Regions from separate parts of the Ferdinandcohnia jepli genome, predicted to be linked through region 1. Evidence: a T-box and tRNA genes for the amino acid it is inferred to sense, from the RefSeq annotation. Region 1 holds a T-box; the other holds one or more tRNA genes.

Region 1 (4,880 bases):
TTAATTGTTTCGATTCCTTGAGCTGTCCAGCCCATTTCATCGGAGACAGCTACACCGATTGTTTTAGAACCGACGTCTAATCCAAGAACCCTCATTTAGTTTACCCCTCACGATGGATCTTTAAATACGATTTCACTAACTCCTCGATTATTTCATCTCGTTCAAGCTTGCGGATAATATTCCTTGCGTCTCTATGACGAGGAATGTATGCAGGGTCACCAGATAATAAATACCCAACAATTTGGTTAATTGGATTATATCCTTTTTCTTGAAGAGCATCATAGACTGTAAATAATACTTCATTCACATTTGTTTCAACTGGTTCTTCAGGAAAATTAAATTTCATTGTTTTATCAAATGAGCTCAAAGTTATTGCACCTCACTCTCAGATTCTGTTGTATGAATCTGTGCATGTAAATCTTACCATTCATTGTACACCAATCACAACGAAATATAAACTATTTATAAAATGTACAATAGTAAGGATTCACTTTATAGGACTTAATCCTTACATTATTCACCAACAACCGTGTAGTTTAGTCAACTTGATTACTTTGGCTTAATTAGTATGCTACCACAATAACCAGTTGAAGTTGACCTACACGCTTACGTTTTCTTATATTGATTGTACCCACTCTTCTACAAAACGGAGTGCTTCTTCTAACTGCTCTGGATTTTTACCTCCAGCTTGTGCCATATCTGGACGACCACCGCCGCCACCGCCACAACGAGTTGCAACCTCTTTAATAAGCTTTCCAGCATGGAAGCCTTTATCAATTAAATCCTTTGTAACACCAGCAGTTATATTAACCTTATCATCATTTACAGATCCAAGTACGATTACAGCAGAGCCCAGCTTTTGTTTTAAGTCATCAACCATAGCCCTTAAATTGTTCATATCTTGTGCATTTACCTTGCTATACAATACGGTTGTTCCGTTAATTTCCTTAGCTTTATCCACTAAACTGCCTGCTTCAATATTCCCTAGTTTTGCAGATAATGACTCGTTTTCGCGACCAAGCGTACGAATTTCTCCAAGTAGTGCTTCAATACGGTTCGGTACCTCTGCAGGCTTCGTTTTGAGTACCCCTGCTGCTTCTTGCAATAATTTCACTTGGTCGTTAATCACATGGTATGCAGCTTTACCAGTAACTGCCTCAATACGGCGAGTACCAGCCCCAATACCTGATTCAGAAATGATCTTAAATAGTCCAATTGTTGATGTATTCGGTACATGGCAGCCTCCACAAAGTTCTAGACTGTAGTCACCAACCTGAACAACTCGAACAATTTCACCATATTTTTCACCGAATAAAGCCATTGCTCCCATTGCTTTAGCTTCGTTTAAAGATTTATAGTTAATTTCTACCGGAATACTGCTCCATATCTTTTCGTTAACAATTGATTCAATTTGATCGAGCTCTTCTTGTTTGATTTGACCAAAATGAGAGAAGTCAAAACGCAGGCGATTAGCCGTTACGAGTGACCCGGCCTGGTTAACATGTTCGCCTAATACATCCTTTAATGCCTGGTGTAATAAATGAGTTGCAGTATGGTTTTTTATTACTCCACTTCGGTTTTCTTTATTAATTGTTACATTGAATTGGTCTCCTTTAGAGATACTACCCTTTTCAACGACAACTCTATGAAGGTTTTGTCCATTTGGTGCTTTTTGAACATCCTTTACTTGAATAGTTGAAGATTCATTTTTCATGGTTCCTTCATCAGCTACTTGACCACCACTTTCAGCATAAAAAGGTGTCTTATCAAGGATTACCTGAACTTCTTCTCCTTGACTAACAGTGTCAACCAGTTCACCGTTCTTTACAATTGCAAGAATCGTTGAGCTTGCTTCAAGCTGGTCATACCCAATAAATTCACTCTCTACTATAATCTCGCCAAGTACACCACTTTGCACTTGCATGGAATCCACATCTTGTCGTGCTGATCTAGCTCTTTCACGCTGGTTCTCCATTTCGCGCTCAAAGCCTTCATGGTCAATTTTCATGCCTTCCTCTTCTGCATACTCCTCTGTAAGTTCAACAGGGAAACCGTAGGTATCATATAATCTGAAAACATCTTGACCAGAGATTGTATCATTGCCTTTTTCTTTTTCCTTTTGGATAACAGTAGATAAAATAGCTAATCCATCATGTAATGTTTCATGGAAACGCTCTTCTTCTGTTTTAATTACCTTTTGAATGAAGTCAGTTTTACTTTTCACTTCTGGATAGAAATCTACCATAATTTCTCCAACAACTGGTACTAATTCGTACATGAAAGGTCTGTTTATGGAGATTTGCTTTGCATAACGAACTGCTCTTCTTAATAATCGTCTTAACACATATCCTCTTCCTTCATTAGAAGGTAATGCGCCATCACCAACTGCAAAAGTAACCGTTCTAATGTGGTCCGCAATTACTTTAAAAGCAACATCTTTTTCTTTATCTTGACCATATTTTGCACCAGAAATGGACTCAGTTGCTTCAATAATCGGCATAAATAAATCTGTATCAAAGTTAGTTGGGACGTTTTGAATGACAGATACCATTCTTTCAAGGCCCATACCTGTATCAATATTCTTTTTAGGAAGTGGAGTATAAGTTCCATCAGGATTATGGTTAAATTGCGAGAAAACCAAGTTCCAAATTTCAAGGTAACGCTCATTTTCTCCACCTGGATATAGCTCAGGATCGTTCGGATCATTCCCAAATTCTTCGCCACGATCATAGAAAATTTCAGTATTAGGACCACTTGGACCTTCACCGATATCCCAGAAGTTACCTTCTAGTCTTATGATACGTTCTTCTGGAATACCCACTTTTTTATTCCAAAGTTCGAATGCTTCATCGTCCTCTGGATGAATGGTAACAGAAAGTAATTCAGGATCGAACCCAATCCAGTCTTTACTAGTTAAGAATTCCCATGCCCATAGAATAGATTCTTCTTTGAAATAGTCACCAATTGAAAAGTTCCCTAGCATTTCAAAGAACGTATGATGACGAGCTGTCTTACCCACATTTTCAATATCATTCGTACGAATAGACTTTTGTGCATTACAGATTCTTGGGTTAGCTGGTATTACACGTCCATCAAAGTACTTTTTTAATGTTGCTACACCACTATTGATCCACAGTAGTGATGGATCCTCGTGTGGAACGAGTGAAGCACTTGGCTCAACCGCATGCCCTTTCTCCTTAAAAAAGTCTAAAAACATTTGTCTTACTTGTGCAGATGTTAATTGTTTCATGAATATACCTCCCTATTTAATATCCATTTTAGGCATAAAAAAATACTCTAATCCCTGTAACAGGGACGAGAGTATCTCGCGGTACCACCCTGATTATGAACAAATAAATAACGCCTTTGCGTATTTGCTTAACTTTATTCATTGGGGAACGAATCCCAAATCAACAAAGCTAATTGTTCATCACCTTCGTAAATGATAACGGTATGCACCGGTAGGATTTGCCTACACTCAGGATTAGCGTTCAGTTACCCTTCACCTAGAATTTCTTTCAGCCTTGGAAATTCCTCTCTGATTGATGGTCTGTAACTTACTGGTTCCTTCATTGTTTTTACTATGTAATTGAGTGACATTAATTTAAAAAAGTTAATATTAACTTTCCAGGGATTGCACTAGTCACACATTCTTTTTTCATTTCTTGGCAGATAGGAAATAATAAAATTCTTTCTAATCTGCATAAGTACAACTACGGCTCTGCTGTCGCCTAAAGGCTCGGCAATCGCCGAGTTTTCTAATCAATTATATTCAAGTCAAAAATGTTTGTCAATGCTACAAGAAAAGCTTGATGAAATATGGGCTTAAACACTAATTAAGTTGGCGTAAAATGCTGTTTTGCATGGATAATAAAGACTTTAAGAATTGCTACAATAGGCACAGCTGTTATAAGCCCAATTACTCCTCCCACTTCTCCTCCTAAGAGTAAAGCAGCAATAATAACAATTGGATGCATATGAAGACTCTTCCCTACAATTAAAGGGGATAATAAATTCCCTTCTGTGAATTGAAGGATAAATATAATAATTACCACGATTAAAAGCATATTTACTGAGACAGTTGCTGCTATAATTGCAGCTGGGATAGCGCCAATAATAGGTCCGAAATACGGTATGATATTAGTTACACCTACAATACTTCCTAAAAGTAAGGGATACGGCATACCACAAATCCAAAATGCAATTGTTGCAATAGTCCCTATTAACAATCCTACTAGTAATTGCCCTCTAATATAGTTTCCAAGTGATTCATCGACATCTTTTAGAAATAATTGACCCGCCTTCCGAAGTTTCCTGGGTGTTATATACCATATAGCTTTAACCATTTGGTCATAGTCTTTTAACATATAAAACACGATAAACGGAATAATGGCAAATAAAAAGATTGAATTAACAAAAGCTTTTACTATTAAAAGTGTCTTTGCTAATAATGAGTCAACATAGCTTTCCACTGAGTAGAATAGTTCATCTAATTGACCATGCATGAAAGCTGGTAAATTTGAAGTACGTGATTCAAACTCAGTTAACCAATTTTGATAAGTTTCATAAAATTGAGGAAAGCTCTCTGCTAAATCTTTAAGTTGTTCAATTATTACTGGGATTCCTTTATAAAGCCCAAAACCTAATCCGCCAAAAAACAATAAATAAATGAGTAATATGGCAATCGAGCGAGGAATGCCTCTATGATGGATCTTTTCAATAAGCGGATGCAATAGGTAGGTAATAAAAATAGAAATTACGAAAGGAATTAAAAATGTTTTTACTATTGTCAGAATTGGTAACCATATAGTTCCAAGCTTTAAAAAGACATATAGTGTCAGAAAAATTAGTAACACCAAAGAAAATCGCAATATCCACTT
Region 2 (4,880 bases), on a different contig from region 1:
AACAGGTGTATTCATTGGCTCCTTTTCCTCCTTGAATTTTAATTATGAACCTTCACCATTATATGGCAAAGCGTATAGATTGTAAAGAAGTGTAAGGAAAAATGGGTAACTGACTAACTTTATGAAGGATTTTATAGTGGTTTGAAGAATTAATACACTCTTGATATAAATTTTACTTAATAGGAGAAGAAATAATGAATATACCAGATTCTTTTAAAGATAAAATTATTGGAGCCTTCGGAAAAGAAGGGGATAATTGGTTGCAATCGCTAGATGAAAGGATTAGTTTATGTGTAGATAGATGGAAGTTACATATTATATCTCCAGTTTCAAATCTGTCTTATAACTATGTGTTGAATGCAAAAGATACTAATGGAAACTCTGTCATCTTAAAACTTGGACTACCAGGCTTTGATTTTACAAATGAATGGAATACAGTTCAGGCATATGACGGTAATGGATGTGCCAAAGTACTGGACGCAGACCCTGAGTTAGGTGCTATGCTATTGGAACAACTAACGCCAGGAAATATGCTTTCAGAGGTAGAAGATGAAGAAGTAGTCCTACAGCATTTCGTTAAAGTTTGGAAAACATTAAGGAGAGAAGAACCTGCAAACTTTCGAGGACCTGATCTCAGGCATTGGATGGAAGGACTTCAGCGTTACTTGGATACAACTAAATATGATCAGCGACCGATATCCGAATTGGAAGTACGTCAGGCATATCAATACTTTGTAGAAGTAACTGAGTCTTCATCTAAATCAGAACTTTTACATGGGGATTTACATCATGAAAACATCTTGTTTTCTAGTGAAAAAGGATGGTTGGCTATTGATCCGAAAGGTGTCATTGGTGACTCATATTTTGATGTAGTATCTTTTTTAATCAATCAACTTGAACATAAAGAACACCCCAAAGAAATAGTACGTAACCGAATCAAGTACTTAATTGACAATATATCTTTTGATAGGGAACGGTTGCTGAAGGCAGCTATAGCATTAGCTACGCTATATGCATGCTGGGGAGTTGAAGATAAGGCTGATTGGGAAACCCCTTATCAGTGCGTCCAATGGTTTAGGGAGTTTTTAGGAGAGAAGTAGAAAATAGGAGGAAAGACTTTTGACGATTAAAGGGGTATTTTTTGATCTGGATGATACACTTCATGACCATTTAGCACCTTTTTCAGATGCAATAAAAGCAACTTTTAATAACGAATTAAACTCTGTAAATATAGAGATTTTATATAAGAGTTTTCGTCACTTTAGTGATATCCTTTGGAAAACTTATACTGCTGACCAAATCACTTTGGAAGAGCTTCGAATACAGCGTATAATAAAAGCTCTGGAAAGTTTTCACTTTTCTATATCTAGAGACAAAGCTACTTTGTTTCAGAAAGAGTACGAGAATATGTCAAATGAACTTAAGTTGTTTACAGAAGTTCCTGAGACAATTACCAGTCTTGAACAAAAAGGGCTTTTAATAGGAATTATTACAAACGGACCATTTCAGCATCAAATAAATAAGATTAAAATGCTGGGACTAGATAAAATAGTACCAAGACATAATATTTTCATTTCTGACGCAGTAGGAATTGCAAAACCTAATCCAAAGATTTTTTCATATGTATGTGAGAAAACTTGCTTTTTGCCTAATGAACTTATATATGTGGGTGACACATGGGCAAATGATGTAGTTGCTCCGATAGAAGCAGGTTGGCATTCGATATGGTTTAATCATAGAAATAGAACACCTGAAACTAACCATAAACCTGATGCAGTGGTTGAGGATATTGAGTCATTAAATATAGCAATAAACTTGTTACTTAGTTAAAAACAAAGAAAGAGGGACTTCTAAAAAGAAGTCCCTCTTTCTTGTTATGGAGCGTAGGGGATTCGAACCCCTGACCCTTTCGCTGCCAGCGAAATATTCTCCCACTGAACTAACGCCCCTAGTAATGTAGCAAAATTATAACATGTGAAAAATGATTCGACAATGAAATTCTTTGAGATAGATATCTATTATAAAATTGCATGTATTATTTGAGTTGTACATATATTTCAAGTAATAATAAGTAAAAAGTATTCAATTCCATTGTTCCACACTATTAATTTGTAAAACGTTGCTTTTTTAATAGAAAGAAAGAATGGTAAAATAGCATTAATATTCTATTATCTGATAGGTTGGTGAACAAGTGGTTTATCTATATTTGCTACTTTCATATTTTATTGGGTCGATAATGACGGCATATGTGGTAATGAGGCTAAGCAAAGGCGAGGATATCCGAAAGCTTGGTAGTGGAAATGTAGGTGCACGTAATGCTGGTAGACTACTTGGAAAAAAAGGATTTATCTTTACTGCTTTAGGTGATGTCTTAAAGGGAGTAGTAGTCGTAGCAGGAGCCAATCTTCTCCAGTTTTCATTTGAAATTCAAATCATGGCTCTTATTGCTGTAGTAATTGGACATATCTACCCAATTACTCTACGTTTTAAGGGCGGTAAAGGAATTGCCACTGCGGCGGGAGGGCTTCTAGTATTAGCGTACCACCCGTTTCTAGTGTTTGCTCTTATTTTTCTTATTTTATTAGCGATTCTCAGAAGCTTTACGCTAGCAGGTATGACAGCTTTCCTTATGTTTCCGTTTATTTACTGGTTTATAGGTTATTCCTTGATACAATGTTTACTTATCTTCATCATTATTGCTCTATTAATTTTTGCGCATAGACAAAATTTGATGGAAAGACTGGGTAAATAAATCCAAAATTTGGAGCTGACCTATGTGAAATTTATTTATAAAATTGCTAGAACAGAAGACGAATTTAATAAGATTCACCGATTGAATTATAAAACATTTGTAGATGAGATTCCGCAACATACAGAAAATGAATCAAAGATTCTTGTTGATAAGTTTCATGAAGAAAACACGTACCTAATCTGCTTAGAAGATGAACAATTAGTTGGAATGATTGCAGTAAGAGGAAATCGCCCTTATTCTTTGGATTACAAGCTGCCTAATCTGGAAGACTATCTGCCGATAAAGACTAGTAAGCCGTGTGAAATCCGCTTACTAGCAGTAGAAAAGGAATATCGAAATAATGGTAGAGTCTTCTTTGGACTTGCACAGCTTATGTCAAATTATTGCCTGAATGAAGGATATGATCTTGCATTAATTTCCGGAACTACAAGACAAGAAAAACTATATAGTCAAATGGGATTTAAACCTTTTGGCCCCTTGCTCGGCTCTGTTGATGCAGCCTTTCAACCAATGTATTTAACAAAACAAACGTTTAATGAATCATTAGCGGGTAGAATTCTTAGAGATCCAGTAAGTTTCCTTCCAGGACCTGTTTTGATTCAGCAAGAGGTAACAGAGGCTTTTATACAAAAACCTATTTCTCACAGAAGCAATGAATTTTATTTTCGAATGAAGCAAGCACGGGAACAGCTTTGTTCACTGACAAATTCAAAGTATGCTGAGATACTTATTGGAACGGGTACGTTAGCCAATGATGTCATCGCTGCGCAGTTATCTTTATTAAGCGGAAAGGGATTAATTTTAAGTAATGGTGAATTTGGGAAACGTTTGATTGAACATGCAAACCGCGCGGGTTTGCACTTTACTAGACTAGAAAAGAATTGGGGAGTGCCTATTTTAAACTCAGAAGTAGAAGAGGTACTTTCAAAAGAGAATTTTGCCTGGATTTGGGCAGTTCATTGTGAAACTTCAACAGGGATGTTACAAGATATAGAGGGGTTAAAAAAGGTTGCTTATAAGAACAATATAAAATTATGTCTGGATTGTATTAGCACAATTGGGGCAGTAAAATTGGACCTCCATGATATTTATTTTGCCTCTGGTGTAAGTGGAAAAGCAATTGGTTCATATAACGGCCTATCCTTTGTCTTTCATAATCACGAAGTTTTACCAAATTACACTCTTCCTAGATATCTTGACTTGGGAATGTACAACAAATATGAAAGTATTCCATATACGCATTCATCCAACTTACTTGAGGCATTGAGTTTAGCACTTCAAAAATATGAAAACGATGAGTATTATGGTGAGATTAAGTCAAGGTATCAAACTATCCGTACCAAAATTGAAGAAATTGGATTAACTATTTTAACCAATCAGGAAGAATCCTCCCCGGCAATTATGACTGTATTACTTCCTGAAACCATTTCTTCAAAGGATTTTGGAGATGATATGGCAATCCAAGGGTATTTGCTTCATTATGAAAGCTATTATTTGCAAGAAATGAAATGGCTTCAAATTGCGTGTATTGGTAAGGTGGAAATAAAGCACATAAACAAAATGCTTTCTACTTTTGAAAGATTATTGAATCAATATGTAAGAAAAGGAGAGCCAACTATTTAAGGCTTTCCTTTTTCTTATGTCTTTTTATACTACCAGTAATATTTTTGTAACATTTTCCATTCAGCTTCGACTAAATGGATAAGAGGTGATTGTATGGAAAGAAAGTGGTTTCTTTATATTGGAACAATGGTATTACTTATTCTTGTAGCTTCAATCGTTACAATTACTAAACCAAAAATTGTTAGCCAATATGACTCAGAGGTTCTCCCTGTTTTAGCAAATAAAGCATGGACTATTCAATTTTCGAAAAGGGTTGACCAAAAGAGTGTAATTGAAGATCTAGTTCATGTAAAAGATGAAGCGGGGGAAAGACAGGATGTTACACTAAGTCTGAGTGAAGATCAAAAAACAATTACTGTATTTCCGCCAAAAGAAGGGTATCAACTACATGAAACATTCACTCTCTATATCGATAAAGACATTAAAACGCCAGTTGGTCGAAAATTGAGTGCTGGTAAGCAAATTTCGTTTATTGTAAAAGAAGACTTACCAAAAGTGGGCTCAA

What was found. The T-box of region 1 lies ahead of alaS (alanine--tRNA ligase). A T-box ahead of a tRNA ligase gene usually reads a tRNA of that ligase, here a tRNA-Ala.
Region 2: it encodes a tRNA-Ala, which carries the amino acid that the T-box ahead of alaS (alanine--tRNA ligase) is inferred to sense. The anticodon was not compared.

What each region holds. Positions count from the first base shown of each region.
Region 1 covers NZ_JBFOKR010000002.1:213,994-218,873, forward strand. Annotated here, with positions in the region: gene ruvX (Holliday junction resolvase RuvX) at 1-95, opposite strand, end outside; gene AB3M96_RS03060 (IreB family regulatory phosphoprotein) at 101-367, opposite strand; gene alaS (alanine--tRNA ligase) at 617-3,250, opposite strand; T-box leader at 3,309-3,582, opposite strand; gene AB3M96_RS03070 (AI-2E family transporter) at 3,837-4,880, opposite strand, start outside.
Region 2 covers NZ_JBFOKR010000011.1:162,799-167,678, forward strand. Annotated here, with positions in the region: gene AB3M96_RS13640 (aminoglycoside phosphotransferase family protein) at 195-1,100, shown strand; gene AB3M96_RS13645 (HAD family hydrolase) at 1,120-1,830, shown strand; tRNA gene AB3M96_RS13650 (tRNA-Ala) at 1,878-1,949, opposite strand; gene plsY (glycerol-3-phosphate 1-O-acyltransferase PlsY) at 2,192-2,752, shown strand; gene AB3M96_RS13660 (aminotransferase class V-fold PLP-dependent enzyme) at 2,777-4,375, shown strand; gene AB3M96_RS13665 (beta-propeller domain-containing protein) at 4,469-4,880, shown strand, end outside.